DNA from 4 places in the Pseudodesulfovibrio nedwellii genome. Region 3 is predicted to be linked to each of the others. Evidence: predicted binding sites of a transcription regulator. Region 3 holds the regulator's gene; each other region holds the start of a gene.

Region 1 (7,683 bases), 1.3 Mb from region 3:
GTCGCATATATCTCTTAAGATGTTTGACCTTGTGTTCGCCATGACCGGCCCGGATAATGCCGAAACAGGCCACCCTGCCTTGAACATGTATTTGACCACCTTCCGTGCCAATGACTTTGCGCAAGGCGCGGCTATTGCCCTTGTCCTTTTCCTGATCGCGGCCATGTTCATCGTGCCCTATTTGGTCAGTCAATATCGCCAGAGAGGGAGACGCTAATATGTCCACCAAGAAAATTACACCGGGTTCTGTTTTCCTTTATGGGACATTGACCGTTCTGGCTTTATTCTTTCTGATGCCTGCCTATATGGCGGCTGTGACCGCGTTGAAAATGCCTGCGGATATCAGCCTTCCGTCGTCGTGGGAGCTTCCGCCTACCTTCAATTGGGGCAGTTTTTCTGAGGCCATCGATCTGCTTAAGCCGAACTTTGTGAATTCCATGATCCTCACCATTTGTGCCACCATTGGCTCCACGGTGCTCGGGTCTCTCAATGGGTATGTGTTTTCCAAGTGGAAGTTCAAGGGTTCAGAAATTGTGTTTACCCTGTTTCTGTTCGGAATGTTCATACCGTATCAAGTTATTTTGATTCCGTTGTTCCAGACTCTCAGGGCTATGAATCTTTATGGCGGTTTGCCCGGTCTTATTCTGGCGCATATCGTTTACGGTTTGCCCATCACATCGCTTATTTTCCGTAATTTTTATTCGCAGATTCCTACGGCACTCATTGAGTCCGGGCGACTGGACGGAGCAGGGTTCTTTTCAATCTACCTGCGCATCGTGTTTCCTTTGTCTATTCCCGGATTTGTAGTCACGTCATTGTGGCAGTTCACACAGATTTGGAATGAGTTTCTTTGGGGTATTTGTCTGACTAGACATGCGGACAACCCCATTACAGTTGGGCTGGCGAATCTCGCCGGGGGGCAGGCTGTCAGTTGGAACTTGCCCATGGCCGGGTCTATCATGGCTGCGGTACCCGTGTTGTGTATCTATATATTCCTTGGTCGGTACTTTATTCGAGGTTTGCTGGCTGGATCGGTCAAGGAATAGACTTCAACCGTAATTGTAATAAGAAAGCCCGAACGTGAGTTCGGGCTTTCTTATCGATGAAGAGACGAAGAGGAAAGGCTATGCCTTTTTTTTCTGTTTTTTACAGTAGTTGAGAAATTTTTGTGCTTCAATGAAGTCAGGATTTATAGCCAAAGCCTGTTCGAGACTGGAGATACAGCGGTCATTGAGTCCTTTTTCAAAAAAGACACGAGCCAGATTGAAATAGACGTTTTCGTCGCTTTCGACGATTTCCAGAGATTTCTCGTAGTAGCGGATTGATTCGTCGTAATGGCCATTTTTACGAAGTGAAATGCCGAATTTATTGAATTTTTGTCGGTGTTCGTATGTGAAGGCCTCGTCCAGTTCAAGCAGGGTATTTAGTATTTTTTTGAGTTTCTCAAATTCTTTTTTTTCGGAATAGACTTCTCCCAAACCATAGTTGGCATCGATGTTTTTGTCATCGATCATAAGCGCCTTGATGAACTGCTGCTCTGCTTCGTCCAGATTGCCATCGGCAAAAGCCTGCTCACCCATTTTGATTTTTTTGACCAGAGTATCGAGTGCAGGGACTGTATGAATTTTGTAGTAATTTGGCTCGGGGGTATACTGTTTGAGGAAGTCCAGTTCCTTCATGGTGCTGCGTACTCCGGACGGTACGTGGTGCGCATTGAGGGGCTGTATTTCAAATTCTTTGTCTGAAAGTTGGCGGGCGTACCAGTATGTGACGTTGTCATGTGCCACGCTGGTTCCGCCGGTGCCTATTTCTGCGTCAATCTGAAGAGAATAGACACCGAGTACTTCTGGGTATTCGCTCAAGGTCATGGGCTCCCTGTCTTTTGTCTGAAAAAACATTGCACGTAATTTGTGATTATAAAATATACCCCACGTGAGGGTGGAAATCAATAAATCTTCACACTTTCTGTATTCGTCTTTCATAAAAAAAGCCCCATGAGGGGCTTTTTTTAGGGGGAATGTGCAGGTGCATCAATCACATGGTTTCCATGGTTCGTTTACTTTTCGGTCATATCCATACAGCGGGATTGAATCCGGTAATATTGCGCCAACTATCGGAGTAAAAGGCTTATAAGTATACAAAACAGACACCTCGGCAAGTTGACATGGGGCACCGGGATCGTTGTCGATGCCATCGCCTGAGGCTCCGAGATCCGGCCACGAGCGTACGTTGATCTCGTAGGATTCACTCTCCAGCGTCGTCAGAGCGGCTTCTGTTGCAGTGATGATCTGGGAAAGACGCGTGCCTTCCTCGTCTCCCCGGCCGGTGGAGGCGAATCGAGCACCAATTTGGGCGGCCTTTTGTACGGTCAACCAAGAGTATGCGGCGTTGCCGCCTTCGACAACGCCCATTATCAGCATGAACAGGATAGGAAGGACGAGGGCCATTTCAACGGCAGCTATTCCTCTGTTGCGGGAGTTGTTTGTGTGTTTGCGCATAACCTTTATCTCCCTACAGCAGGCGCCAGCCGAGCTGCTTGCCTATTTGCTTGAATATCTCGGGGATGTCGTACACGGACGGTGCATCGAAGTAGTGGTCGTTTGTTCCAGGTTTGCTGGATGCGATTTCTTTCATGAGCGCAATGTCCGTATAGTCTGAACTGCCAAATCGGATGGCGAATATTTCTACACCCGCATCCTTGGCCAATTGAGCCTCGGAGAGCATGTCATCATTAAGGACGCCGCTGTTTTCGCAGTGCGCGTCATCCCGTCCGCTGCCAAAATAGGCATTGGTCCAGTAGTTATTGGGCCGATAAGAAGCCCGGTAGCCGCCGCCGCATTCGCCGTCTTCCGTATCGCCGTCAGTGAGTACGATCATGATTTTTCGGAAATCTTCTTTATCACCAGCCTGAGTGTATGGGGCTTCCGGTGTCAGGATGTGACGTGCCCACTTGATGCCTTCGGGGATGACAGTGCCGGACCATGCGCCCGTAGCGGTCTGGGTGTTGATGGAGTTGATGACGAGATCCTTGTTTTTGCTCAGGGGTAATGCCTTGGGCAGATCAGAGCATGTATCAAGGGTAACTTTTCGTCTGTAATAAGAGGAGAGACGCCAGTAGTCGTCCATGAAATCTTCGTGGATGCCTTCGTTGAGACTTCCATCAGCATTGTAGCAACCGGCATCAAGCCCGGATTCTTCGCCTATGCGGACTTTCCCTCTGAATGGAACAAGGCCAACCTTGGTGTCCGGTGTTGCACCATCAGGAATCAGGAGTTCGGTTAATTCAATAGAGGCCTGCTTGACCATATTGATTGGTGTACCTTTCATTGAACCGGAATTGTCGATGACAAAGACGACTTCCAGCTTGTTGAATCCAGCTGTTGCCCGTGCTTCAACCGTGGAGTCGGACATGCCGAGGACAGACATGAGCAGGAGGTTGACTTCCGCTTGTGCCATTACTTCAACGCTTCGAATTTCGGTCCCGGCAACAACGGACTTCACTTCAGCACTTTCCATGTTTTTGTCCACCATTGACTCAACAGCTTGTTGCACGATGCCTTTGGAAAGGTCTGGGTCGTAAGGAAGTTCGAGGCTTCCGGCCAAAGCACCCGCGTCCACCGCGGCTTGAAGCCGTGTGTGCGTCATGTACGTGTTCCCCATATCGATGGCGATGCCCGTAACTCCCAGAAGAAAGGGGAGCAGCATGGCAATCATGGCCGTTGTTGATCCCTTGCGGGATTTAGGGCATCGGCATGGTTGTCTGCGCGACGAACTGGAATGAATTGTCATTGCTTTCCCCTATAGGTGTGGTGCTGCTGGCATTGCCGAACAGTTCATATTGATACGACACTTCGACGGTGACCGTTTGGCTCACCGTGTCTGTTGTCACGTTGGTATTGAGGTCGGCACTGTCGATGTCTGTAACCAGTGCAGCGACAAGGGCTTCTACGTCAGCATCACTTCCTTCCAGAAGCACATGCCGTGCGCCTTCACGGCTGGCTTCGATCAACGAGGAATATGTGTGTATGGCATTGGCCCCTTCAACCAAAAGCATGAGCAGAAGGGCTAGCACGGGAAGCATCAAGGCGAGTTCGACCGCTGCGAGTCCTTGGCGTTTAGTGTCTTTATTTTTCATCCCCGTTCTCCTTGGGTTCCATTTTTATGCTTTGGTGTTGTCTATGGGAATATATACGCAATGGCTGTGCCAACCAGAATGAAGGTTGGCAATGGTGTGATATATGATCTTGGATTTATATAATAAAAAAAATTGTGACCAAAGAGCTTTAGGATTCGTATTGATAAGTAACGGTGCGAATATCTATTTTTTGTGGATAAGATTTTACGTTTCATGTAAAATCCAAATGTGGGTAGAAAGACATTCAGGAGTAAGCCTGTGGCAGAACGAATATTGATTGTAGATGATGACCGAGCTTTTCAGGGAATGCTTGTCGAAGCATTGATCGACAAGGGATATGACGTGGATACCGCTTCGACAGCCGAAGATGGTATTAAAAAAGCTGTGGCTGGAAAATTTGATCTTATTCTTCACGATATAAAGCTTCCCGGTATGTCCGGGCTGGATGCTTTGCCACATTTGGCAGAGGCCGCACCTGGCGTGGATATCATTGTCATGACCGGTTATTCGTCCAAGGATTCTGGCGTAAAAGCCATGCAGCGCGGTGCGTATGACTATTTCACCAAGCCGTTTTCATTGGGAGAGATGGAAGTGGTGGTCCGCCGTGCATTGGAAAAGCGGCGGATGCAGAAAGAGCTATCCGAACTGAAACGGAAGGGCGGCACCAGCCCGTTGCATTCCATCATCGGTCAATCAGCTCCCATGATGGCGGTCAAGGAGCGGATTGCGCGTGTGGCTGAACTCAATGCCGATGTTTTGGTTATGGGTGAAACCGGCACAGGTAAGGAACTTGTTTCAGATGTTATTCATGCCTTGAGTGCACGGGCTAAAGAGCCATTTGTCAAGATCAACTGTGCTGCCATTCCTGAAAATCTTATAGAATCCGAATTGTTTGGACATGAGAAGGGGGCTTTTACCGGCGCGACTTCCATGAAGCAGGGTAAGTTTGAGCAGGCCAAGGGTGGCTCCCTTCTGCTTGATGAAATTGGTGATATGCCACTGCATCTGCAACCCAAACTGCTGCGGGCGGTGGAGCAAAAACAGGCTGAACGCGTGGGGGGCTCCAAATCCGTTATCTATGATGTGCGTATCATCGCGGCAACTAATCAGGAGTTGGAGCAGCGTGTTGAAGAGGGTAAATTCCGTAGTGATCTCTATTATAGATTGAATGTGGCAACGCTCGTGTTGCCTCCGTTGAGAGATCGCAAGTCGGATCTTCCTCAATTAGCTGAATTCTTTTTGGATAGAGCGAACCGAAGACTTGGTACAGACATCAGTTCCGTATCCAGTGCGGCCATGGAGATATTCTTCAATTACGATTGGCCGGGTAATGTGCGCCAGTTCGCCAATGCTGTGGAACGTGCTGCCATTTTTTGCAAATCCACGACTATTACTCCCGCTGAGGTTGATCAGGCCTTTACCAATACATCCCCTGTGGCAGATGTCGGCATGCATTTGCCCGTGAGCGAAGGAATTCCTTTGAAGCAAGCACTTATCGGTTATGAAAAAGTGCTTATTGAGAATGCCCTGCGTGCGTGCGGGGGAACCCAGACAGAAGCGGCAAGTGTACTCGGTGTGTCTGCGAAGAATCTTTGGAATAAATTGAAAAAGCACGATATTAACCCGATATTATTCAGAAATTAGTCACAGATCTTTCCTTTCCCCTTCCTTTCTCCTGCCTTTTTGTCCGACATCTGAGTCGGTGTATCCATCTTTTGTGGTTATTCTGGACTAATAAACTCAAGATTTGGGTGTGAAAGTACCTAATTCTTGAGTTTGGAGTCTTGAATGTGAATTTTTATACGTGAGTCCATTTTTTATGGACACTGTTAATCTTATGAAATTTAAGCGGATTTTATGAGAATAGAGGAGAATATGTTTTTATTTGAATCTATAAAAAATAGATCCGTCTAAAAGGGGGGTGCAGTTAAAACAGATGTTTACGAATGGAATATTTTTTTTTCTCCTTATATTTTAAACTCTTGAGTTTTAAAAAATAAAGTTTTTTTTTGTATGGCACACGGGTTGCTTTATCGAAATCGTGGCTGGTGCTTAACAGCAAAAAAACAAATTTCGATTTTTCACGAAACAAACCAAGGAGAATGACAATGACCAAGCTTATGAACCTTATCCTCGACGAAGAAGGCGCAACCGCTATTGAATACGGCCTTATCGCCGCCCTTATCGCTGCCGGTATCGTTGGTGCAACTACTTCTCTCGGTGGCCAGGTCGTTTCGACTTTCCAGTACATCACCGGGCAGATGAGTGCAGCTACCGCAACTCCCTAGTATTTAGTCGAAACAGCTAACCGTTTAACGGAAGCAGCCAGAGCAGCCGAACCGGGGCTAGCGGGAAAGGCCCGCCAGCCCCGGTTTTGTCTTTGAGGGAAAGCGAAGACAACCAGATCGGCTCAGAAGACCATCGGGGGAACCATGAATTTACTTATCAGTATAGTGCTCGCAGTGGCACTGCTCATTGCAACCATCACCGACATCAAAAACCAGCGTATATATAACTGGCTCACCTTTCCGGTCATTCTGGCCGGGTTCGCCACACATACCGTGTTCGGCGGGGTCGAAGGGCTGCAGTTCGCCGCAGGCGGATTCGCTCTCGGATTTATCGCCATGGCGTTTCCATATTTTTTAGGTGTGATGGGTGCGGGTGATGTGAAGTTGATGGCTGGAGTTGGAGCATGGCTCGGTTTCTCCAGCACCTTGACTGCTTTTTTATTCACCTGCATTGCTGGCGGCATTTATGGCCTCGGCGTGCTTGCCTTTGACAGAAAGGCCTTCAAGGCCGTCATGGGCAATCTTGTGAATACCTTCTCTGTCTTCGTGGCGACCCGAAAGTTCAATTTTGCCCTTACCAATACAGAAAAGGTCCTGCCTCGGCTTTGCTACGGCGTGGCCATTGCCGTGGGCACCGCAACTGCCATGATTTTACATGCATGGCAGACCGGTGCTGTCCATGGCAGTTATTAAAGGAGGGACGTCATGAGTAAGTCCAAGAGAGCCCTGATACAAATTACCTTGTCATTGATTCTGGCAATCGTAGCCGGTGTGCTGATCTTTCAGTGGTCTAGCAATGTGACTCGAAAAGGACCTGTTCAGCAGGTTGCCGAAACGGTTCCTGTGGTCGTGGCCAAGGTGGATATTAATCGCGGTCTCAAGCTGACCGAAGAAATGATGGAAGTTCGCAAGTACACCAAGGATTCTCGTCCTTCAGGTGCATTTTCAGATCCCGGCCAGCTTCTTGGTCGTGTAGTCAATCAATCAGTTGGTGCTAATGAAGCCGTAACAACCATGCGGTTGGCTGATGAATCCGTTATTGGCGGTGGTGTCAGTGCCCTTATTGAACCTGGCATGCGTGCCATGGGCGTCAAGGGTAACGAGGTTATGGGGTTGTCCGGGTTCGTTCGTCCCGGCGATAAAGTGGACGTCATCGTCACGTTGGTCGTCGGTCGAGAAGAAATTCCTGTCACCAAGCTCGTGCTTGAAAATATCAAGGTTATCGCCACCGGCATACAACTGACTCCGCCTGACGAAGAA
Region 2 (7,683 bases), 570 kb from region 3:
ACGGCTCCGTTGGGGCAGATCTCCATGCAGGCTCCGCATCCGGTGCACAGTGATTCAAAAAACATCATCTGCGGGGAGGATTTTTGAGATTCCGGATTACTGCACCAGAGGCAGGAGAGCGGACAGCCTTTCAAAAAAACCGTGGTTCGTAACCCCGGGCCATCCTGAACAGACATTCGTTGGATATTGTAAACCATTCCCTGACTCATAAGTGTCTCCGCAGATAGTTGTTTTGAGTTTTACCATGGGGGCAGGCGTGTCCCCGTATTGAGTGTGTCGAAAAAGGGGGCAGGGTGGGGCCGATAGTGTGGAGGGCAACCCCACCCTGCGGAGTGCTTTACCCTTTAGGAGTTGTATTCCGTACGTTTGATGATTTCATTCTGTACGCCCATGTCCAAACGAGTGAAGTAGGCGCTGAAACCGGCAACGCGGACAACCAGATCTGAGTATTCTTTCGGGTTGACCTGCGCATCTTTCAGGGTCTTGGAATCCACGCAGTTGAACTGGATGTGGGAGCCGCCGAAGTCGCAGTATGTCTTGATTAGAGACACCAGTGTGCGTGCGCCCTGTGGGCCTTCCATGATAGAGGGAGAGAACTTCACGTTGAAGTGGTTTGCTCCGTAGCGGACTGTGTCGATGGCTTCTGCGCCGGACTTGATGAGAGCGGTGATGCCTTCATGGTCAGTACCGGGCATTGCGGAGACACTGCCGTCAGTCAGTGCGACACCAGCCTTGCGTCCGTTGGGCAGAGCGCCCATGAGTGCGCCGAAGTAGTTGTGGTAGGACAGGGAGTATGCGTCCAGCGGAGTGCGGTAGCCGAAGCAGTCCGGTCCTTGAGCATGGTGGATAGCATCAACATCTTTGTAGTACTGCTGCACAAAGCCTTCTACTTCTGGTTGGTCGTTGCCATGCTTGGGTGCTTCAAAACACATCTTGCGGATGTCTTCGCAGCCTTCGAAGTTTGATTTAATGGCGTCAAGCATCTCTTGCATGGTCAATTTCTTCGTATCGAAGACAAGATGCTTAATGGCGAGCAGGGAGTTCGCGGCATCAATACCAGCAGTCATGATGGGATTGACCTGCGGGAAACGGGTACCGCCGGCTTCTTCGCAGACACCCTTTTCGATGCAGCCGTCGTACATGGCGGAGCGGAAGACGCTCGGAACGACCTGAAGTCTGGCCATTTGGCTCAGATCAGAGTGCTTCCGAGAGATGTTGAAGAGATGGTCGAGCTGTTTCTTGTAGGCATCGTACACCTCGTCAAAGGATGTGAATTCGGCGGGATCGCCGGTCTCAACACCAACTTTCTTTTTGGTGACAGGGCATTTACCGTTGTTCAGCATGACTTCGACGATTTTTGCGAGGCAGGGCTGGTCTTCCTGAGTGATGAAGCTGCCCTTTCCGCAGATACCTGTGGAGACACAACCATAGTTACCGCAGTTTCTGGCGTCTTCCAGAGAGATGCCGCCTTCGTATTGACCGAAGCGGGAGAGGTTACGCTGAATAACCACGTTGTTGTTCAAAATCTGGGGCTGGCCGGAACCGCCGCGGATGCACTCTACAACTTTCTTCAGGTAGGAGTCTTTCATCTTGGGATGATAGAGCAGGGTCAGCGTGGGCTGAATGTTCTTCATTTTGACCTGAGTATCGAGCAACATTTCTTCCAGCTCGGTGCTGGCATCGTTGCCGTCGGCATCCACACCACCGATGGTGATGCTCTGTCCTGTGTGGCCGGAAAGGGTGAGAGCGTATGAATTGCCCTGATATTCAGCCAGTTCAAGGTGCTTGATCCATTGGAATTTGAGCAGAGTGGAGACCTGCTCACGTGTGAGGTTGCCTTCGTCGATGTCTTTTTTGAAGAAGGGGTACATGTACTGACCGTAACGACCGGGGGACGTTGCGCATGCCATCTGTTCGATTTCAATGGCCAGATGGATGAACCAGAAGGATTGGATGGCCTCGCGGAAGTTGCGGGCCGGGAATTCTGGGACGCGGCGGCAAATCTCAGCGATTTCCAACAGCTCTTTTTTGGTCTTGGGATCGCTTTCATCGGCAGCGGTCTTTTCGGCGAGGTCTGCATAGCGGTGAGAGTGGGCGATGACAGCTTCCAAGGTGACGAGCATTGACCGATACAGGTCGTGCTTTTCCTTGTTTTCCAATGTTGTGGGGCAGTCTTCAAAGCGCTTTTTTACATCATCAATGAGCCAGCGCAAACCCTTGTTCAGAGCCATGGGGTAGTCGGCGATACCGGAACCACTCGCGACACTGACATTTTCATAGTACATGCCAGCTTTGGCGTACGGCTTGGGGTTGATGCCGTACTTTTCTTTGAACAATTTGTTGTTCAGATCGATGCAGGTGCGGCCTTTCCACAGTTTGTAGGTCTTTTCCAGCAGTTCCTGTGTCTCGGCGGGAATCTTCATTTCGCCAAGAGAAGCCATTTTGGCCATCTGCATTTCTTCTTTGATCCAGGAAACGTTCCATTCGGGGTATGCATATACACCGGCTCGCACGCCAGTCAGTGTACCAACGATGGGGTTGCCGTCGAGGAAGATGTTCTTTTTGGTCAGAACGCGTTCAAATAATTTTGCGCGGATATAGAAAGTGGATTCTCCCTGATATTCTTTATAAACTTCATTCAGGAATTGCAGACGTTCAGGGTCCATTACCTGCGGAGCGTTCATCAGGAAGTTTTTGAGTTCTTTGACACGGTCTTCAGCGGTGTTCCAGTCGATGCCATATCCCATGGAGGGGGTAGCAGAGGATTCTGAATCTTTTATCATGGAAAGATTGGTCATTGATATCTCCTGTTTGTGTAAGATTTTCCCTGAAGAAAATTGAAAGCGGTGTTCGTTCGCTTGTTCTTTTTGTCACTAGCAGGAGGTGTGCCATGTGGTGATTTGTCTTTTAATTTGTATTTAAATATTTATTATAATAAAGTTTATTCTTATTTTAAGTCTTTTTTGAGATAGTGAAAAAAGTTTTTTTTTGTAAAAAAAACTTTCCTTTTTAATAAAAATTTTTCATTGGAGTCGCGGAAGCGCAGTTGTTAATATTTATATTTCCATTGCCCACACTAAATCTGAAGAGGTCGTGAGATATGTATTTTGACGAAAAAAAGTTCCTTAATGTCAGTCGTGAAAGCGTTTTGACACCTTCCATGAAAGCCATCTGGGATGATATGGGACTTGGGGTCGCCGTTGTAGATGCCAATGGCATTTGCGAATACATGAATCCCATTCAGAGTCAGGTGGACGGTTTTGGACGGATACCTGTGGTTGGGCAACACATAACAAGTCTTTATGTGCCACACGAGTTGGAGTGTATTCCCACCATGGAATGTCTACAGAAGGGGCGACCGCTTCTCAAGAAGAGTTATTTTTACAAGACGACAAATAATTATCTTGCCAGCACGGTTTCTGATTTCTTTCCGCTGTTTGATAACGGAAAAAAGGATGGCGTCATTGCCTTTACTATTTGGACCGGCACGACGTCACTGGTGAAGAGACAAAGGCGTCCTGCCAAGGCGATTGTTCCTGGGCGAAGCTCTTATGAATATTATACATTCGACAGTTTGGTCGGGAAAGATGATGCCCTGATTGAAGTGCTGAACGAAGCACGGACGGCAGCACTGGCGCCGTCTCCAGTGATGATTTGGGGAGAAAGTGGCACGGGTAAGGAATTGTTTGCCCAGGCTATTCATGCCGCGAGTGATCGGTGCGACCATTCTCTTGTCCCGGTGAACTGTGCTGCCATCCCTGAAAATTTGTTGGAGGGTATTCTTTTTGGCACGGCCAAGGGCGCATATACTGATGCTGCTGACAAGCCGGGGCTTTTTGAAGAAGCCGATGGCGGAACATTGCTTCTTGATGAGTTGAATTCCATGCCCATGGGATTGCAAGCCAAACTCCTTCGAGTGCTCCAGGAAAAACGTGTGCGTCGGCTTGGGTCGCGTACAGAAATACCAGTGGACGTGCGAGTTATTAGTATTTTGAACGTCGATCCTCTCTACGCCGTGGAGCAGAATATATTGCGGCGAGATTTGTTTTATCGCCTTGCTGTCGTGGGGCTTGCCGTGCCGTCCTTGAGTCAACGTAAGCAGGATATTCCGTTGTTGGCGCGAACCTTCATTGACCGTTCCGAACAGCGAAAGGGAATGAGAGCGATCAGCATTGATGAAGATGTTCTTCGTATGTTTAGCGATTATGAATGGCCGGGAAATATCCGCGAGTTGCTGCATGTTATTGAGGGAAGTCTCGCTTTGATTGGAGATCGTCTTTCAATCGATTGGGGGTGCCTCCCGCGTCATTTTCGAGATGCTTGCAGAAATGCAGCCGCACCGCGAATTACCGAGCCTTTGCTCTCTGAATCTGGGGTGAAGCAGTCGGTGGAGAAGGCTTTTTATGATTATCATGCCGTTAAAAGGAGTAGTGTGATTCCACTCAAGGGGTGTGTGCAAGAGTATGAGGCAGAATGTATCCGTAATGTGTTGCGGGTAACAGGCGGTAATGTGGCCAAGGCCGCACGGATTATGGAGATCACAGGTGCTGGTTTACGGTACAAGATAAAGCAGCTCAATATTGAAGAAGAGGATTAGGCGGAAAGTGGGACAACGGCATGCGAGCAGGGGAGGTATAAGCCTCCCGCTACTCACGTATGTCTTTTTACAGCAATGAACGTCCCAAACAGACAACGCCTGCCAGTACAATGACGGCCATGAGAACGCGCCTGAATGTCTCGACATTGATATGTTTCACAACAGGGAATGCGCAGAATGTTCCCAAGATGGTGGCTGGAACTCCATACATGACATAGTCGAGTAATGCCGGTGTATACAAGTCGGCTGAAGCTTGTAGAGCGCAGGTCATGGTGCCTCTGATGACGAAGAATACGCCAAGGGTTCCCAGAAAGACCCGAGGTTTCCAGTTGACATATAGTCCATACGCTCCAATGGGCGGGCCATCGAATGAAATGGCTGTTCCCAATAAACCTGCTCCGAATCCAGCCGCTCCACCTCGTCCCCATGATTCCTTATGGATTTTTTTTACATGGAATGTTTGTTGCCAATAAACATAGTAGAGGAGCAAAGCGCCGACGGCTCCCTGTAAGATGGCACCTGAGACAAATTGAAGGATGAACAGCCCAATAATGGCTCCGGGAATGGACCCGACGAGCATGGGCCATAGAGCTGATACACGGCAATGGCGGAAATGCATGCATGCTATGCAGCCATCCATGATGACATTCAGGATACAACTGAGCGGGATGAGGTCATGCATGGGTATGAACATGGCGGCCACAGGGACTGCGACCATGGCTCCACCGATGCCACTGACGCCGGAAACAAAGCCACCGACAAACCATGCACAGAAAACCATGATGTATATTGGATCAGGCATCTGACGGTTTCCCTATCGCGTGTGAATGGTGTGCGGTCAGGTTCGATTCACAGTTTATTAGCGAGCCGTGTCCCAGTTTGACCATCAGGAGCTCATAGCGTTCCTGAACCAGATTTTGTTTTTCCTTTTGGGCGTTTTTCACGCAGATTTCATACGCATTCATGGTCGAAGTGGAGTAAGTCTCAAGCTCACAGCCGAGATAACGACAAAAGCTCTCATGGCCGTCGGGGTGGATTGTTTGGGGAAATTTTTGTGCGACTTCTTTGCGCCATGTGCTTTCTACAGCGACGATTTCCTTGATGCGTGGGTCTGTGCTGATGGACGGAATCAATTGGTCCATCAGCGCATATTTTTCGGTCATGAAGTTGCGTCCATATTCTTTCGCCCGTTGCAAGTCGTTGCGGTAGGAGCGGAGAAAGTCTTCCGAAAGAACTCCGTGAGTGATTTCACGCATGATGCGAAATGATTCAGGCCGCTCTTGGCACATAGAAGTGCCACCTTGATTTTTTACCGCAAGGAACATGTACAATTCGAGGTCTATGATTTCATTAATGAGGTTTTCGTGAGTATTTTCTGACATCGTTTTTCCTTATTCCCCGAAGTTATATGAGCATGATTGTGTGCGGGGGCGTTGGTCTGTTTGCTGTCTGTGTGTTGTGTTTCGATTTAACGCAAGTGCGATGTGGCAAGGAGAGAAAATCTCTTTGCGGCTTTATGAAAAAAAGAACGAGCATCGTTGTGCAAAGCTGATGCCGTTTTTGTTTTTTGATCTTCCGTGTCGTTGGAGTTTTATTGAAAATCTTTAACATACTGAAATTAATGAAAGATACAATATTTTTTTTATTGTATGTGATCTTTTCAATTTCATTTTTTTGCTGGTAGGTGTGTGGAAAAATATTTCGGAAAAGAAAAGATTTTTTTTCAAAAAGATATTTTTTTTTATTTTCGATGAGGAGTACTTAGGCGTGTGCTGCGAAATAGTTAATATTTTTAGGTGTCTAGATAGATGGTGAAGAATTTCACGTAGTGGCATTGTCTTTGCTTATACACAGCAAGCAATTTACAAATTTGCTTTTACCTGAAGATATTGAAAACGCGGAGGACCTGTTCGCCCCTCTGCAATGACACAAAGACCATGGGGTTCGCTCTGGATTTTCAGAGTTCATGGTCGCCAAGTGGCTGGACGTATTTGTCCTTACGTCTCATGGCAGAGGCGTTGCCAGCATCGAGAAGTGTGTTGGCAGTACCGCTCTGAATGCCTGTCTGTATTGATTTGATGATTGATACAGGCATCCACAAAGAACTCCTTAAATTGAAGAGAGTTGACATGTCTCAAGATAAACATTTGAAATTGGAAAAATCGCTTTCCCCGGCTCAAGTCTGGGCGTTGGCGCTTGGATCGATAGTCGGCTGGGGTTGCTTTGTGTTACCCGGCGATATGTTTTTGCCTCAAGCCGGTCCAATGGGAACCTTGATTGGTTTTTTGGTAGGTGCCTGTTTACTGTGCTTTGTCGCGGTCTGCTATAGTTATATGATCAAGTATGCCCCGGTTGCGGGTGGCGCTTTTGCGTATGCCTATGTCGGATTCGGTCCGACTGCGGCATTTATTTGTGGTTGGGCACTCGTGCTCGGATATATAGCCATTATTGGTATTGATATTGCCGCGCTCGCACTTATTTTTCGTTTTCTTTTCCCAGGCGTTTTTGAATTTGGCGCGTTATATTCCATTGCCGGATGGGAAGTTTATACGGGTGAGGCCCTCCTCATGTCTGGCGCGACCTTGCTGTTTGGTTGGCTGAATTATCGAGGTATCAGTTTTGCTGGTAAGTTGCAGGTCGTTCTCGCTTTCCTGCTTACCGTTGGTATCATTAGTCTGTTTTCTGGTGCGGCTTCATTGGAAACCGCCAGCATGAGCAATCTTGTTCCCTTGTTTGCAGAACACCGCTCTGTCCTTTCTTGTGTGCTGGTTATTTTTGCTATTTCTCCCTTTCTTTTTGTGGGGTTTGATACAGTACCGCAGGCGGCTGAGGAATTTTCTTTTGATCCTGCACGTGCCCGTAATATTATGATCATTGCCATTTTGTGTGGTGTCGTTCTCTACAGCCTTGTGACGCTTTCCGTTGCAATCGTTTTGCCGTACCCGGAAATGCTCGCAAAGATGGATGCCCTTCGTGCAAGTGGTGGCACCGCATGGGCAACGGGTGAAGCGGCCACCATGGCCTTCGGAAAGTTCGGTGCCATCGTGTTGGCCTGTGCTGTCATGGGCGCTGTTTGCACCGGTATC
Region 3 (7,683 bases):
GAAGGACACGGACCGCGAGGTCCGTGTCCATCTCTGGATATTTAACCCCTAACGGGGCGATAAGTTCTTTCAGTGTGTCCGATTTGTTTTCGGACAGAAGTTCGGGAAGGACAAAGTCCTTCGCCAGGTAATCACCAAGTTTCATTTTTAGTATCCAGGATCAATCAGGCCGTAATCGCCATTTTTTCTTTTATAGATAACATTAACGCCTTCGGTTTCGGCGTTACGGAACACCAAGAATTCATTCTCAAGAGAATCAAGCTGCATGGCAGCTTCATCAACGGACATTGGTTTCGGTACATACTCATCAGTGCCAACTATAGTGGGCTCAGATTCACTGGGCAGATCTTCATAGGATAATACATTCATCTGTACCATCTTGTTGCCACGCCCCTGCTTTGAACGGCTCTTCATTTTCTCACGCATTTTGCGCAACTGGGCTTCCAGCTTGTCCAGCACCATATCAATGGTGGAATACATATCTTCAGAAGCCTCATAGGCCGATATGTGAATGCGATCCGAATTCAAAAGAACGTCCGCCTTATGGCGAAATTTGTCGACCAACAGATTTACCTGGAGATCGGCCTCCGAATCGGAAACGTATCTTGCTACTTTTTCAAAACGCTTCTTAGCGTATCCCTTGAGATGATCGGACGGCTCAAAGTTCTTGAAAGTGAAGCTAATGTTCATACGTTGCCTCCTGGTTGTGAGTGCGGCAAACAGGATTAAAAATACTGCTTGCGTTTTGATGAAGACGGGATACCCATGGCGGAACGGTATTTTGCGACAGTACGTCGAGCGATATTCACATCAAGTTCATCTTGAAGTATTTCGCCTATCCGTTCATCACTGAGCGGTTTTTTCGTGTCTTCATCTGCAATCATTCTCTTGATGAGCGCTTTGACGCTCTCTGAACCCACCTGCGAACCATCGTTCAAATCCAAGGCTGAGTTGAAGAAAAACTTCAATTCAAAAATACCATGTGGAGTTGAGACATATTTACTGGTTGTAATACGGCTCACCGTGGATTCATGCATCTCAATGTCCTCGGCTACCTCCTTGAGGATCAGGGGTTTGAGCTTTGTCACACCTTCTTCAAAAAAGTTTCTCTGAAAGCCGACAATACTCTCAACTACTTTATACAATGTTCTCTGACGCTGGTACAGACTTTTCATAAGCCATGCGGCAGATCGCATCTTTTCCTGAAAATATTCTTTTTCCTTATTGGCAGCACCTTTCATGGAGTCCATATAAAAAGCATTCATCTGCAAACGAGGTAACCCATCTTCATTAAGGATGATGACAAAATCTTCACCATATTTATAAACGAAGACATCCGGACTGACGTAATGAGGCTCAGTACTTGAAAAATTTGTCCCGGGCATGGGATCAAGAGTCTGCATCATGTCCAGATATTCTTTGAGCTCTTCCATAGAAATCTTAAACTTGCGGGCCAATGGCTTGTACCGATTCTTTTCCAGATCTTCCAGATGATCGGTAACTAATGAAACAAGAATAGGATCATCATAGCCAAGAACGTCCATCTGAACGAGCAAACATTCTTGTGGATCTCGTGCGGCGATTCCTACCGGATCGAGGCGCTGAATACGCTTAATAGTGGATTCAATTTCTGCATCCGAAGCCTGAACCATTGATTGAAGCTCTTCGATAGAAGCTTGCAAATACCCATTTGAATCAACATTTCCGAGAACTATTTCACCAATAGCAATTTCGAGTTCGGAAAAATTGGAAAGACGCATCTGCCAATTGATGTGCCCTTCAAGGGATGGCTTGGAAGCAAGGCGGGCCTCAAAGGACATGCCCTCTTCCGGGATTTCTGAATCTCGTCCGGTCGCCTGCTTTGAAGTGCTTGAAAATTCGCCGAGATAATTTTCCCAATCGGCATTGCGGACCAGTTCTTCCTCAGCTTGAGATTCAGTAAGGACTTCGGCAGGTTCAGAAACATCTGCTTCTGTTTCCTTTTCTTCAAGAAAAGGATTTTCCATAAGTTCTTGCTGAACAGTTTCAAGCAACTCAAGACGTGAAAGTTGCAGCAGTTTTATTGCCTGCTGCAACTGTGGAGTCATAACCAGTTGTTGAGAAAGCTTGAGTTGTTGTCTGAGTTCCAATCCCATAATGTATATCTCGAAAGGCTAATATGATCTCGTTCACACTACCGGTTTGAATTCTTTTCCGGCCATACCTTTATAATTCTGTTTTGAGTATGTCACACCTGCGATAACGAAGCAAGGACATTGTTATAACATGCCGTTACTATTAACGATATAGCACTGTGAAAGTCGCATGAAAAAAGTGTACCAACCTTTAGGAACCCTGTAAATCGCGAATGCATGAAAGTTAAGTAATTAGTACTTACAGTCGGAAATCTTCACCCAGATAAATTTGACGGGCACGACTGTTCTGAACGATTTCTTCGGGGGAACCCTCAAGAATGACATTGCCTTCGTAAACGAGGTACGCTCTGTCACAAATATTGAGTGTTTCTCGAACATTATGGTCTGAAATCAAAATACCAATCCCCATGCTTTTCAGCACGGAAATGATCTCCTGAATGTCGATAACAGCAATAGGATCAATACCGGCAAAGGGTTCATCCAAAAGAATAAATTGAGGATCAAGTATAAGCGCACGGGCTATTTCAAGACGCCGTCGTTCTCCACCAGACAGATACATGGCAGCCTGATCTGCGAGCTTGGTAATGGTGAACATTTCCATCAATTCATCAGCACGAGCATTCTGCTGTTTTGTAGACATGGACGTTTGCTCAAGAATGATTTCAAGATTCTGGCGTACTGTCAGCTTTCGGAAAATGGAACTCTCTTGCGGCAAATAGCTGACTCCCATGCGAGCTCGTTCATGAAGCGGTTTTTCTGTCAAATCTACTCCATCCAAAGCCACATTCCCAGTATTTGGCTCGACAATGCCGACGAGCATATAAAAGGTTGTGGTCTTGCCCGCACCGTTAGGGCCAAGCAGCCCGACAACTTCCTTGGGATTTAATTCCAGACTGATGCCATGCACGACCTCTTTCTGGCCGTATCGTTTGGATAGGTTTGCTGCTCGCAGTCCTTCTGCCATTTATTGCACCTTCATGTTGCCGGGAGTCATAAAAATCGCTTTGACACGTTGGCCTTTTCCGCCCACCACTTCGGAACGATTGTCCTTGATGTTGAACTTGATAATTTCTCCGGTCAAACTATTGGGGCCATCTTGCAGCAATGGATTCTGTTCCATTTGTAACAACTGATCATTCACAAAATATGTCAGTTTGCCACAGGTGCCTTCTGCTGTCCCCTTTTGGGCTTTGACATCCCCTTCCGCAATGATGCGGTCAACGCTGTCTGCCGTAAACTTTTTACCGCTCTTGGAAGAAAGATACGCTGACAAGTTGTTGGCCCACAAAGTTAACTGACCGTGTTCGGCGACAACATTCCCAACAAAGGAAACAACCTTGCCGGATTCATCATATGTCATACGATCAGACGAAATTTTTACTGGCATTCGGCTCGGATCTATGCCGATTTTGGCAGGATCATCCTTAGGGGCAACAGCCGCTGACGCTTTGACTTCACCATCGCCACTTTTGGCGTTCGCAACAGCCTCAGGCTGAACCGAAGTCTTTTCAGGAGGGACTAAAACAGGTTCAGGAGTGGGAACGACAACCAACTCGAGATACTTCACATTGGCATAGCCTATAGCCTTGCTCTGGTCTCGATCGGCTTCTGTCAGATTAAAAATTGTTGCCCACCCATTCTTGATAAAATCAACCTTGACCCGCTGGCCTTTTGCCAGGGTGAGAATATGTTCGCTCTCTTTGTCAGGACGCTCTCGAACATTGAGATTAACGGTTGCCTCACGAATTTCACCCCATTCCTCGGCCATAACCACGGAAGGGAGAGTTAACACGACCAACAGAAGCAAGGTCGTCAGCGCATATATATTCTTCATGAAAGACTCACTCCTCGTCTTCATTCAATGGATTCTTTTTAAGTCCCTCGGGGGCCAGCAATGCTGTTACACCTCCGGCAGCCACGAGTTGACGGGTCACAAGATCAATCTCTATCGCTTTGGCCTGTATGGTCATATCAGAACGACGTACAGTCACACCGCCCTTGAGATATACTTTATCAATCGCCCCAACATAATCAAGTTGTTGGGCATCAAGGGCAAGGTCACCAAATCGACCAGATACGCCGTCGTACATTGTCAGGTTATCATTGGCCTGATCAACCTCGCCACGGTCTGCCCGGACATACACTTCCTTACGATCTTCACCGAAATAAGCCGTCAATTGAGGGCGTTCAACACCGATAAGCCCTTGTTCTTGATTGTATTTTGCTGTTTTTGCAAGTAATTTCCATGACAGGTTACCCTGTTTGCCCTGTACGAGCTCAATATCCTCGGCTGTAACATCAGCTTCTTCAAGCAAACGTTTTCGCGATTTGGAACTACTCTTTTGTGTTGAATCCGGTTCAATGATCGGATCAGCAAAGAACACAGAATTGACCGTAATCCCGACAACGAGACCTACGGCAAATATGAGAACAAGCATCAGCGCCGGACGCCTTTTCATCATTCTGCCCACTGCTTTAAAGCTTTATCTTTGAGCCCACGAGCTTCAAGGATAAACGCGATGGCTTCTCTGACGGCTCCGTCCCCACCCTTGCGAGTGGAAATCCAGTCTGCTGCCTCTATGACTTCGGGCACACCATTGGGGACACTCATGGCTAATCCGGCCACATTCATAACACCAAGATCAATCCAATCGTCGCCCATAAACGCGGCTTCAGACAAAGATACACCAACGTTTTCGCATATCTCTTCAAAAAGCGGTGCTTTGTCGTGCTTTCCAGCATAATAATGGGCAATACCCAATTCTCGGATACGCTTTTCGACAGGCTTCTGGTTTAATCCTGTGATGACACCTATTTCGAGGCCTACTGCTTGTGCCAATTTTATACCGAGACCATCTTGAACATGAAAACGTTTCATGACAATCCCGTCGTCACCATAATACAGGCCGCCGTCAGTGAGGACACCGTCCACGTCGAGAACAAGCAGCTTGATGTTTTGTGCGAGCTTCGTCGTGTTATCAGGCACGATTCAACTCCCACAGCGCCTTCAGACGAATAAGCAATGGCTCCACTTTATCCAGTGGGAGACTGTTCGGGCCATCACAAAGTGCCTTGTCAGGATCGGGATGTACTTCCATGAATACACCGTTGACCCCCGCTGCGACTGCGGCAGAAGCGAGTACTGGAACATATTCACGTTGACCGTCGGACATACCACCAAGCCCACCTGGTAACTGAACTGAATGAGTGGCATCCATGACTACGGGGACATCGAAGCCCTGCATTTGCGGGATGGAACGCATGTCCACGACGAGATTATTGTATCCGTAAGTGGAACCACGTTCGGTCAACCAGACCTGCTCGTTGCCGGAGGCTCGGACCTTTTCCACAGCGTTTTTCATGTCCCAGGGGGCCAGAAACTGGCCTTTTTTGATATTGATAACCCTGCCGGTTTTAGCGGCAGCGACAAGCAAATCAGTCTGGCGACACAAGAAAGCCGGAATCTGAAGCACATCCGCCACTTCGCCAACCGGAGCAGCCTGCTCCGGGTGGTGAATATCGGTGACCACGGGCAAGCCCGTAGTTCTCTTTACTTCAGCAAGTATTTCCAACCCCTTTTCCATGCCGGGACCACGAAAGCTCGTCACAGAAGTCCGATTTGCCTTATCAAAAGAACTTTTGAAGACAAGCGGAATATCCAGCTTTGCAGCCAGTTCGGCCAGAGTGCCAGCCGTCTGGAGTACTATTTCCCGACTTTCAATGGCGCAGGGACCGGCCAGAATAAACGGACCGGACCTGCTTGCTTGATAAAGGTCTGCCATAGGCTATTTCTTGCCCTTTTCGTCCTTGGCTGCCTTGATGAAATCCCTGAAAAGCGGATGGGGCTTCATGGGATTGGACTTGAATTCCGGGTGGAACTGACAGCCCAGATACCAAGGATGATCTGGCAGTTCGACGATTTCCACGAGGGATTCATCAGGAGCTGTGCCGGACAAAACCATGCCATGCTCCTCGAACTGCGGGATAAACTTATTGTTGTATTCAAAACGATGACGATGACGCTCGTCGATCTTCTCTGTCTTGTAAGCCTCGTATGCGACCGTACCCTTCTTGAGCTTACACGGGTAAGAACCAAGACGCATGGTGCCGCCCTTTTCCGATTCTTCACACCGTGTTTCGGTCTTCTTGGTGCGGAAGTCGTACCATTCTTTCATCAGATAAATGATGTTGTTCGGAGTATTTTTATCAAATTCTTCAGAATTTGCATCTTCCAAACCAATCACGTTACGGGCGAATTCAATGCAGGCACACTGCATGCCGAGACAAATTCCGAAGAACGGCACCTTGTTTTCACGTGCATACTGAATGGCCAGAATCTTGCCTTCCACACCACGTGCACCAAAGCCGCCGGGTACAAGAATGCCGTCCAAACCTTTCAGTTTCTTATCAACGTTCTTGGCGTTCACCTTTTCGGAATTCACGTACTCAAGTTGTACGTCAACTTCGTTGGCCACACCGCCGTGCACCAGAGCTTCATGCAGGCTCTTGTATGCTTCGGTCAGGTCTACATATTTGCCAATAATACCAATTTTAACGGAGCCCTTGGGGTTTTTCAGCGTGTGGACGAGATTTTCCCACGGAGCAAGTTCCGCGTTGCGAGCTGGCAGCTTCAACAAAATGGCGATCTTTTGATCAACGCCCTGTTCGTAAAATTTCAAGGGGACTTCGTAAATGTTGGAAACATCTTCGCCGGTAAACACAGCGTCTTCGTCAACGTCACAGAACAAGGCAATCTTACGCTTGAGGTGGTCTTCAAGCATCACCTCGGAGCGACAGATGATGATATCCGGCTGGATACCGATGCTGCGCAGTTCCTTGACAGAATGCTGCGTGGGCTTGGTCTTCAACTCACCAGCGGCCTTCAGATAGGGAACCAGTGTCAGGTGAATGTACAGGACGTTTTCCTTGCCCAGGTCATTCTTGAGCTGACGAATGGCTTCAAGGAAAGGCTGACCTTCGATATCACCGACTGTACCGCCGATTTCGATCAGGGCAACATCTTCGCCGTTGGGCAGGTTGATAACTGCTTCCTTGATGGCGTCGGTAATGTGCGGGATAACCTGCACGGTACCGCCCAAGTAATCGCCACGGCGTTCTTTCTGAATAACGGAGTTGTAGATGGAGCCGGAGGTGTAGTTGTTTTGCTGGCTCAAAGCCGTTTCAAGATAACGCTCGTAGTGACCAAGATCGAGGTCGGTTTCTGCACCGTCATCAGTGACGTATACTTCACCATGCTGGAAAGGATTCATGGTGCCAGGATCGACATTAATATACGGGTCGAGTTTCTGGATTGTTGCCTTCAAACCTCGAGCTTGAAGGAGTGCGCCGATGGATGCGGCAGCAAGTCCTTTGCCCAGAGAAGAGAGAACACCACCGGTAATAAATATGAATTTGGTTTTCATACGGAAAAAAGCCCCTTGGTTCTGCTTGAATTATATGAATATATTATGATCGACCTTCTATGTCGACCATGTTGACTGTCATGCATCGGACACGTATGTTCCTTGCCCAACACGGCACTGCTTTG
Region 4 (7,683 bases), 520 kb from region 3:
TGGTTGATGCAGGGGGCGTAACAGATGATTAGGGACGGTCCGTTGTAGGCTTCGGCCTCACGGAATGCCTTCATCATCTGCTGTTTGTCAGCTCCCATGGCGACCGAAGCGACGTAAACGTAGCCGTAAGTCATTGCCATGCGACCGAGGTCTTTTTTGCCAGTGCCTTTACCGGCAGCGGCAAACTTGGCGATGGATCCGAGCGGGGTTGCCTTGGAGGACTGTCCGCCGGTGTTGGAGTAAACTTCAGTATCCATGACAAGGATGTTGACGTCCTTGCCGGAAGCTATGACGTGGTCAACGCCGCCGAAGCCGATGTCGTAGGCCCAACCGTCACCACCGAAGATCCAGACGGATTTCTTGGTGAACAGGTCGGCGTCTGCGGCGATGGACTTCAGGGTCTCGTCAGTAGAGTCTTTCAGAGCGGCCTTGAGGACGTCGCCTGCTTCAGTGGAAGCGGTTGCGTCGTCTTTGGCTGCGAGCCATGCTTCGATGGCGGTTTTGGCATCGCCGGAAGTGGTCTCAACAGCGGCTTCGCATTTGGCGATCAGTGTTTCGCGGCGGTTATTGACACCCATTTCGATGCCGAAACCGAATTCAGCTGCGTCTTCGAACAGGGAGTTGCCCCATGCCGGGCCGTGGCCTTCAGCATTGGTGCAGTATGGTGTGGACGGCGCGGATGCACCCCAGATGGAGGAGCAACCCGTGGCGTTGGCGATGATCATGCGTTCGCCGAAGAGCTGGGTTAGCACCTTGACGTACGGGGTTTCGCCGCAACCAGCACATGCACCGGAGAATTCCATGAGGGACTGACGGAACTGGCTGCCCTTGACGGAGTCGCGTTTGAAGGCTTCCTTGAAGGACAAGGTCTCGGCGAAGTCCCAGTTGGGGACCTGCTCGTCAAGCTGGGTGGCGATGGGCTTCATGACCAGCGCCTTATCCTTGGCAGGGCAGATGTCGGCGCAGTTGCCGCAACCCAGGCAGTCCTGAGCAGCGACCTGCAAGCGGTACTGCATGCCTTTCACGTCTTTGCCCTTGGCATCGATGGTGCCGAAGCCCGCCGGAGCGTTCGTCATTTCAGCATCATCGGCAATGACCGGGCGCAAAGCGGAGTGCGGGCAAACGAATGCACATTGGTTACACTGAATGCAGTTGTCAGCGATCCATTCGGGGACGTTGATGGCAACGCCACGTTTTTCGTATTTGGCGGTGGACAGCGGCATGGTTCCGTCAACGGAGAAGGCGGAAACCGGCAGGTCGTCACCTTTCTGGGCCAGAACCGGACGCATGACGTTTTTCACGTAATCGGGTTCGTTGACTTCGATTGCGGCGTCGTCAGACAGGTCAGCCCACGCTGTGGGAACCGGTATCTCGACGATGGCGTCGATAGCGTTGTCCACGGCTGCGTTGTTCATGTTGACGATCTTGTCGCCTTTTTTGCCGTAGGCGGTTTTGATACCGTCCTTGAGCAGCTTCACGGCTTCGGCGAAGTCGATGACGTCGGCGAGCTTGAAGAAGGCGGTCTGCATGATCATGTTGATGCGTCCGCCGAGGCCGACTTCACCAGCGATCTTGACTGCGTCGACCGTGTAGAATTTTAAGTTTTTCTGAGCAATGGTGCGGCGCATTTCTGCGGGCAGTTCCTTGTCCATGTCTTCGGCGGTCCAAGCACAGTTCAGCACGAAGGTGCCGCCGTCCTTGATTCCGTCCAATACATCATAAAGGTGGACATAGCTCGGATTGTGACAGGCGATGTAATCGGCTGCGGTCACCAGATAGGTGGACTGGATGGGCGCGTTACCGAAACGCAGATGGGAAATGGTGATGCCGCCAGACTTTTTGGAGTCATAGGCGAAGTATCCCTGTGCGTACATATCGGTATTGTCACCGATGATTTTGATTGCCTGCTTGTTGGCTCCGACGGTTCCGTCAGAACCGAGGCCCCAGAATTTGCACTGCACAGTGCCTTTCGGGGTGGTGTCCAGGGCCTCGGTCGTGACAAGGGAGGCAAGGGTGACGTCGTCTTTAATGCCCACGATAAAGTGGGCTTTGGGGGTGGACTCAGTCAGGTTGTCGAAAATAGCTTTGACCATGGCAGGAGTGAACTCCTTGGAACCGAGGCCGTAACGACCAGCAGTAACCACAGGACCTTCGCCTTTTTCCAGGAAGACAGTACAGATGTCCTGGTAAAGGGGGTCGCCCAGTGCGCCGGGTTCTTTGGTACGGTCCAGAACGGACACGACTTTGGCAGTCTCGGGCAACACGGTCAGGAAGTGTTTGGCGGAGAAGGGACGGTACAAGCGGACTTTGATCAGGCCAACTTTTTCGCCCTCGGCAACCAGATGGTTGACCACTTCTTCGATAGTTTCACAGGAAGAGCCCATGGCGATGACGACACGTTCTGCATCAGGAGCACCGACGTAATCAAAGGGCTTGTAGTCGCGACCGGTCAGGGCGGAGACTTTGTTCATGTATTCTTCTACGATCTCGGGGATGACATCATAGTAGTTGTTGGATGCCTCACGACCCTGGAAGTAGATGTCCGGGTTCTGGGCGGTGCCGCGAACGTCTGGGTGTTCCGGGTTCATGGAGCGGGCGCGGAATTCGGCGACCTTGTCCATGTTCAGCAGCGGTTTCATATCGTCGTAGTCAATGACTTCGATTTTCTGAATTTCATGGGAAGTGCGGAAACCGTCGAAGAAGGACAGGAAGGGCACGGACGATTCAATGGTGGCCAGATGGGATACCAATGAAAGGTCCATGACTTCCTGCACGCTCGCTGCAGCAAGCATGGCGAAACCAGTCTGGCGACAAGCCATGACATCCTGGTGGTCGCCAAAGATTGAGAGGGCATGCGCAGCGAGAGCGCGTGCAGAAACATGGAAAACGCTGGGGAGAAGTTCGCCAGCGATCTTATACATATTAGGGATCATGAGCAGGAGGCCCTGCGAGGCTGTGAACGTGGTGGTCAGTGCGCCACCGGCCAGGGAGCCGTGAACAGCGCCTGCGGCACCGGCTTCGGACTGAAGCTGACGGACTTCCACAGTCTGTCCGAAAATATTCTTGCGACCTTGCGCGGCCCATTCGTCGGCGATTTCACCCATGGTGGACGAAGGAGTGATGGGATAAATGGCGGCGGTCTCACTCATTGCGTAGGCCACCCAGGCGGCGGCGGTGTTGCCATCCATTGTTTTCATCTTGGACATAGAGTTTTTCTCCTCTTGATACAGAACTTTTTGATTTTGTTGTTCCGCTCATGGCGGACGCGATGTCTTGAAGTAACTCCTTACTCAACATCCGTGCCAATTAGGCAGAACCGCCTTTTATCACATAAAAACAACATGTTAAGAATTTTCCGTTGTTTTTGAATATGAGAAGCTTTTTGATATCAGTCCGAAAAATAGGACAGGTGAACAGGAAAAAGCGGAGTTGTTTACTTGAAAATACAGGAATTGCGGGGGTTGGACATGATAATGTGGACTGCATGAAAAAAAGGACAAGTCTGAATTTTCAGACTTGTCCTTTAATCAATAATTCTCAGGGGGAGGATGCGAGAAAGGGGGCTCAGTTATTTTATTGTGGCCCAGGCAGGATTTTTATTGAGTATTTTTTGATACGTGGGGCAAGATTCAATGTGTGCACCGTGTAGATAACCGCTACTCATCAAGAATTCATTGACAATTTCTCCACCAACGAATTTGAAATGCTTTTTGAATAATTTGACCCATTCTTCTTTACTGAGTGGGTGATGTGTGTCCAGCCAGCCTTTGAAGGAGCCATATTCCTTTTTTAAAATAAGAATAGCTTTTGCGTTGTGAATGGCAGCACCGATTTTCAAACGGTTGCGAATGATTCCGGCATCGCTGAGCAGACGCGATCTGTCTTCATCTTCATAATTGGCGATAGTTTCGATATCGTACTGGTCATACGCTTTTAGAAAATTTTCCTGTTTATTGAGAATGGTACGCCAACTCAGTCCGGCTTGATTGATCTCCAGGATAAGCCTTCCGAACAGTTCGTTGTCATCCTCAATGGGAAAACCGTATTGAGTGTCGTGATATATTTTGTCCACATCAGTTTTGTCGAAAGTCCAACATGCTTCACAATATGAGTTGAATTTAGCCATGGATATTTCCTAGAGTGAAAGGCCGTACTTTTTAAGCAGGCTGTAGAAATGAGATCGAGACAGTTTGGATGTGATAAGTATTTTTGCAAGGTCTCCGTCACATTGTCGAATGAGTTCGCCTAGATAAATCTTTTCTGCCATGCCTTTGAAGTCTCTGAGAGTGGGCAATTCCTGATCGAAAATATCTTCAAATATGTCTTGTCCGATTTTTCGGACTGGCTCGGCTACTGTGGTGTCTGTTTTGTCGGATACGACTTCAGTTCCGGTCATGCGTTCGATTTGTGCCTTGGCCATCTTGATGCGGAGTTCACGAGGCAGATGCATGGCGTAGAGCGTTTTTTCATCACCGGACGCGACTACGGCTCGTTCTAGTGTATTGAATAATTCCCGTACGTTACCCGGCCAATTGTAGCTTGCCAAAGCCGGGTGAAAATCAGATCCGAGCGTTTTTGACTCCATACCGTACTGCTTGCAGAGTTGTTGAACACGGAAAATGCTGAGGGCGCGGATGTCTTCAGGGCGGTTCATGAGTGGTGGCAGATGAATGTGCATGGTTTTGAGTCTGTAGAGCAGATCTGAGCGAAATTCGCCTTTGTCGACCATGTCATCAAGATTGCGATTTGTTGCAGCCACCAGTCTGAAATTACTGGTTTGTTCCCGTGTATCGCCCACAGGGCGGAAAGTTCGTTCCTGAAGGACTCTGAGAAAAGCTTTTTGCATGGAAAGTGGCATTTCTCCCACTTCATCAAGGAAAAGCGTGCCATTGTCAGCCAGTTTGATTAAGCCTATACGATCTTTTTGCGCCCCGGTGAAAGCGCCTTTTCGATGCCCGTATAGTGTTGATTCTAATAGGGATTCCGTCAGTCCTGCGCAGTCTACAACGACAAAATTCCCGGATTTTCGTTTTGAATTTTCATGGATTGTCGCTGCGAACAACTCCTTGCCCGTGCCGGTTTGTCCGGTAATAAGGGCATTGGAATCAGATCGGGCCGCTTGTGATAAAAGGTTGAAGCTCGCTTTAATGCTTGGGCTTTCGCCAACAACACCGGTCAGATCCAGAGAACCAATACTGTTGGCTCCGCCTTTTTTCTCATGATATTTCAGAGCGCGACCAAGGGTGAGGGATATTTCACGGATGCTGGACGGTTTGAGTAGATAATCCCATGCTCCGCCTTTGATAGCCAGTTCGGCTCCATCAGGATCGCCCTTGCCGGTCAAGATGATGACTTCGGGCGGATTGGGCAGGGCCATAATGTCAGGCAATATGTTCAGCCCGTTGCCGTCGGGCAAACTGACATCAAGGAATATCACGTCGAATTCGCTTTTACTTGCCAGACGCATGCCTTCATCCATGGTGTGCGCCGAAGCACATTCATGCGAGAGCCTGGTTATCAGGCTTTCCATGGTCTCACAGATTTCGAAGTCATCATCGATAATCAGAATCCGGGCCACTTGTTACTCTCCCTCGGTCATTGTCAATACGCTATTGATGGCTTGGGACAAATCTTTTTTGTCGTACGGTTTGATAACCACCCGTTGGATATTCGGCAAGTGGGCAGCTGCAGTTGCCGCATCTTCACGGCCGGAAACGAGAATAATGGGCAGATTTGGTTCAATGTCAGCGAGTTGTGCGGCCAATTGTGTGCCGCTGACATCCGGCATGTCGTAATCCGTGATGACCAGATCAAAAGAGTTCGGACCGTTGGAGACCATGGCAGCAGCGGCTTCAGCGTTATCCAGAGCAACGACCCTGCATCCCATTGTTTCCAGCAGGCGTGGAGTAGTATGCAGTTGGTCATGGTCGTCTTCAACAAAAAGAATATGGGCGCCGACCGAAGAACTTGTGTTGGCAGCTGGTCCTTTAAGAGCTTGGTTTTCTTCGCATTTTGGCAAGTAGATAAAAAAGGCAGTGCCACCGCCTCGGCGTGGGGTGACTTGAAGTCCGCCTTTATGGCTTCGAACAATACCATGTACAACCGCCAGTCCTAGTCCGGTTCCTTCAGTTTTGTCCTTGGTGGAGAAAAATGGGTCAAAAATTTTATCCAGTATGTCTGGCGGGATACCCGGCCCATTGTCTTCAATAACCAAACGGACATACTCTCCGGGGATTAATCCAAGCATGTCAGCATCATCTTCTGCCAAATCTGCTTGATCCAGACGGACATCTATTCTGCCGCCGGTTTCACGTAAAGCGTGAAATGAATTGGTACAAAGGTTCATCGCCACCTGATGAATTTGGGTGGGGTCGGCATGCACATGGGCCAGTGAAGAGGCTATGGTTGATCGGACTTCGATGTTTCTTGGCATGGAAGATTCCATGAGTCCAAGCACTTCTGTTATAACCGCCCCCACGTCAGTGGACCGGAATCCTTCCGTTGACGGTCGGCTGAAAGCAAGAATTTGCTTCACGACACGTCCACCCCTTCGAGCTGCTTTGAGCACTCGTTTCAAGTCTTTACCTGTGACCGTATCAGGGTCGATATCCCCTACAGCTAATTCTGTGGAGTTGATGATGGATGTGAGTATATTGTTGAAATCATGAGCGATACCACCGGCAAGAGTGCCGATAGCTTCCATCTTTTGGGATTGCAGAAGTTGTTTTTCCAGGTTGCGCTCTTTAGTGATATTTTCTGCGGTACTGAGCACGCCGACAATTTGGCCGGAACGATCGTTGATTGGGACTTTGTTGACTTCAATCCATGCGGGATCACCGTTGGCATCCAAAAGTTTCCGTCTGACTTTTCTGAAAGCATGCTGGTTGTGGATGACAGCCTTGTCTGCCCCCACGGCCCAGTCAATGTAATCAGGGTCCCGCATGACGTCTCGGGAAGTTTTGCGGTTTGCGCTATGACTGCTTTCCATACCGAAAAATTCAGCAAATGCTCGGTTTGTCCCAAGATAACGGCCTTTTACGTCTTTCAAAGAAACAAGTTGTGGAACGGTGTCCATCAGGGTTTGTTGGAAGGCAAGCTGGTCTTTGACTTTGCGTTCGACCTTACGGCGTTCGAGCATGCCCATAATTAGGAATATGAGAATGAGGAGAAGCAAGGCAAAACTGATCATGATGGTCCAGAAAAGTTCTTTTGGCAGTTCGTAAAATGCTTTGGGTGCATTAATAATTCGGCTGCCTTCAGGAAGTTGGTTCTCTTGAATTTTGAGTCGTTTCATGACGTTGTAATCAAAGAGATATTCACCCATGGGAGTTCTGGCAACCTTGATAGAATCTGCTGGAATGCCACTGAGCACTTTGAGTGTTACTTTGGCGGCTGTTTGACCATGGAGATAGCCTGAAATCATGCGTCCGCCGACAGTACCGTGACCAAGCAGGAACTCCCAGCATGTATAAATGGGTACGCTGGAATATTCGTAAATGGATTCGACAACTTCTTGAGCTGTCGAAAAGCGACCATTGATGACTTGATACGATGGAATGGCGAACAGAAATGTGTCTTTTGGAAGGGTGCTTACGCGATCCAGAACAGTTCGCATGGACATATCAATCCAGTAATCAACGACCAGCCTGTCTTTGAACTGCGGAACAACTGCTTCGATTTGAT

What was found. Region 3 encodes sigma-54, which starts transcription at its own class of promoters, with help from an activator protein. Its sites were predicted from a motif close to CTGGCACGGNNNNTGCTT; they were not measured.
Region 1: SYK_RS14940 (Flp family type IVb pilin) is a predicted target of sigma-54. The motif match lies at 6,149-6,166, and genes of this name have one in related genera.
Region 2: SYK_RS00555 (glycyl radical protein) is a predicted target of sigma-54. The motif match lies at 2,875-2,892, and genes of this name have one in related genera.
Region 4: nifJ (pyruvate:ferredoxin (flavodoxin) oxidoreductase) is a predicted target of sigma-54. The motif match lies at 3,289-3,306, and genes of this name have one in related genera.

What each region holds. Positions count from the first base shown of each region.
Region 1 covers NZ_AP026709.1:3,199,281-3,206,963, forward strand. Annotated here, with positions in the region: gene SYK_RS14905 (carbohydrate ABC transporter permease) at 1-217, shown strand, start outside; gene SYK_RS14910 (carbohydrate ABC transporter permease) at 219-1,046, shown strand; gene SYK_RS14915 (tetratricopeptide repeat protein) at 1,125-1,868, opposite strand; gene SYK_RS14920 (TadE/TadG family type IV pilus assembly protein) at 2,031-2,498, opposite strand; gene SYK_RS14925 (vWA domain-containing protein) at 2,512-3,789, opposite strand; gene SYK_RS14930 (TadE/TadG family type IV pilus assembly protein) at 3,740-4,135, opposite strand; gene SYK_RS14935 (sigma-54-dependent transcriptional regulator) at 4,394-5,779, shown strand; gene SYK_RS14940 (Flp family type IVb pilin) at 6,244-6,423, shown strand; gene SYK_RS14945 (A24 family peptidase) at 6,568-7,116, shown strand; gene cpaB (Flp pilus assembly protein CpaB) at 7,129-7,683, shown strand, end outside.
Region 2 covers NZ_AP026709.1:121,923-129,605, forward strand. Annotated here, with positions in the region: gene SYK_RS00550 (glycyl-radical enzyme activating protein) at 1-209, opposite strand, end outside; gene SYK_RS00555 (glycyl radical protein) at 345-2,798, opposite strand; gene SYK_RS00560 (sigma-54 interaction domain-containing protein) at 3,101-4,597, shown strand; gene SYK_RS00565 (sulfite exporter TauE/SafE family protein) at 4,665-5,399, opposite strand; gene SYK_RS00570 (DUF4125 family protein) at 5,392-5,979, opposite strand; gene SYK_RS00575 (hypothetical protein) at 6,555-6,692, opposite strand; gene SYK_RS00580 (APC family permease) at 6,727-7,683, shown strand, end outside.
Region 3 covers NZ_AP026709.1:690,100-697,782, forward strand. Annotated here, with positions in the region: gene SYK_RS03320 (PTS sugar transporter subunit IIA) at 1-145, opposite strand, end outside; gene hpf (ribosome hibernation-promoting factor, HPF/YfiA family) at 148-690, opposite strand; gene rpoN (RNA polymerase factor sigma-54) at 726-2,135, opposite strand; gene lptB (LPS export ABC transporter ATP-binding protein) at 2,374-3,099, opposite strand; gene lptA (lipopolysaccharide transport periplasmic protein LptA) at 3,100-3,969, opposite strand; gene lptC (LPS export ABC transporter periplasmic protein LptC) at 3,977-4,597, opposite strand; gene SYK_RS03350 (KdsC family phosphatase) at 4,594-5,121, opposite strand; gene kdsA (3-deoxy-8-phosphooctulonate synthase) at 5,114-5,917, opposite strand; gene pyrG (CTP synthase) at 5,921-7,558, opposite strand.
Region 4 covers NZ_AP026709.1:1,213,994-1,221,676, reverse strand. Annotated here, with positions in the region: gene nifJ (pyruvate:ferredoxin (flavodoxin) oxidoreductase) at 1-3,206, opposite strand, end outside; gene SYK_RS05915 (DNA-3-methyladenine glycosylase I) at 3,569-4,126, opposite strand; gene SYK_RS05910 (sigma-54-dependent transcriptional regulator) at 4,136-5,578, opposite strand; gene SYK_RS05905 (hybrid sensor histidine kinase/response regulator) at 5,582-7,683, opposite strand, start outside.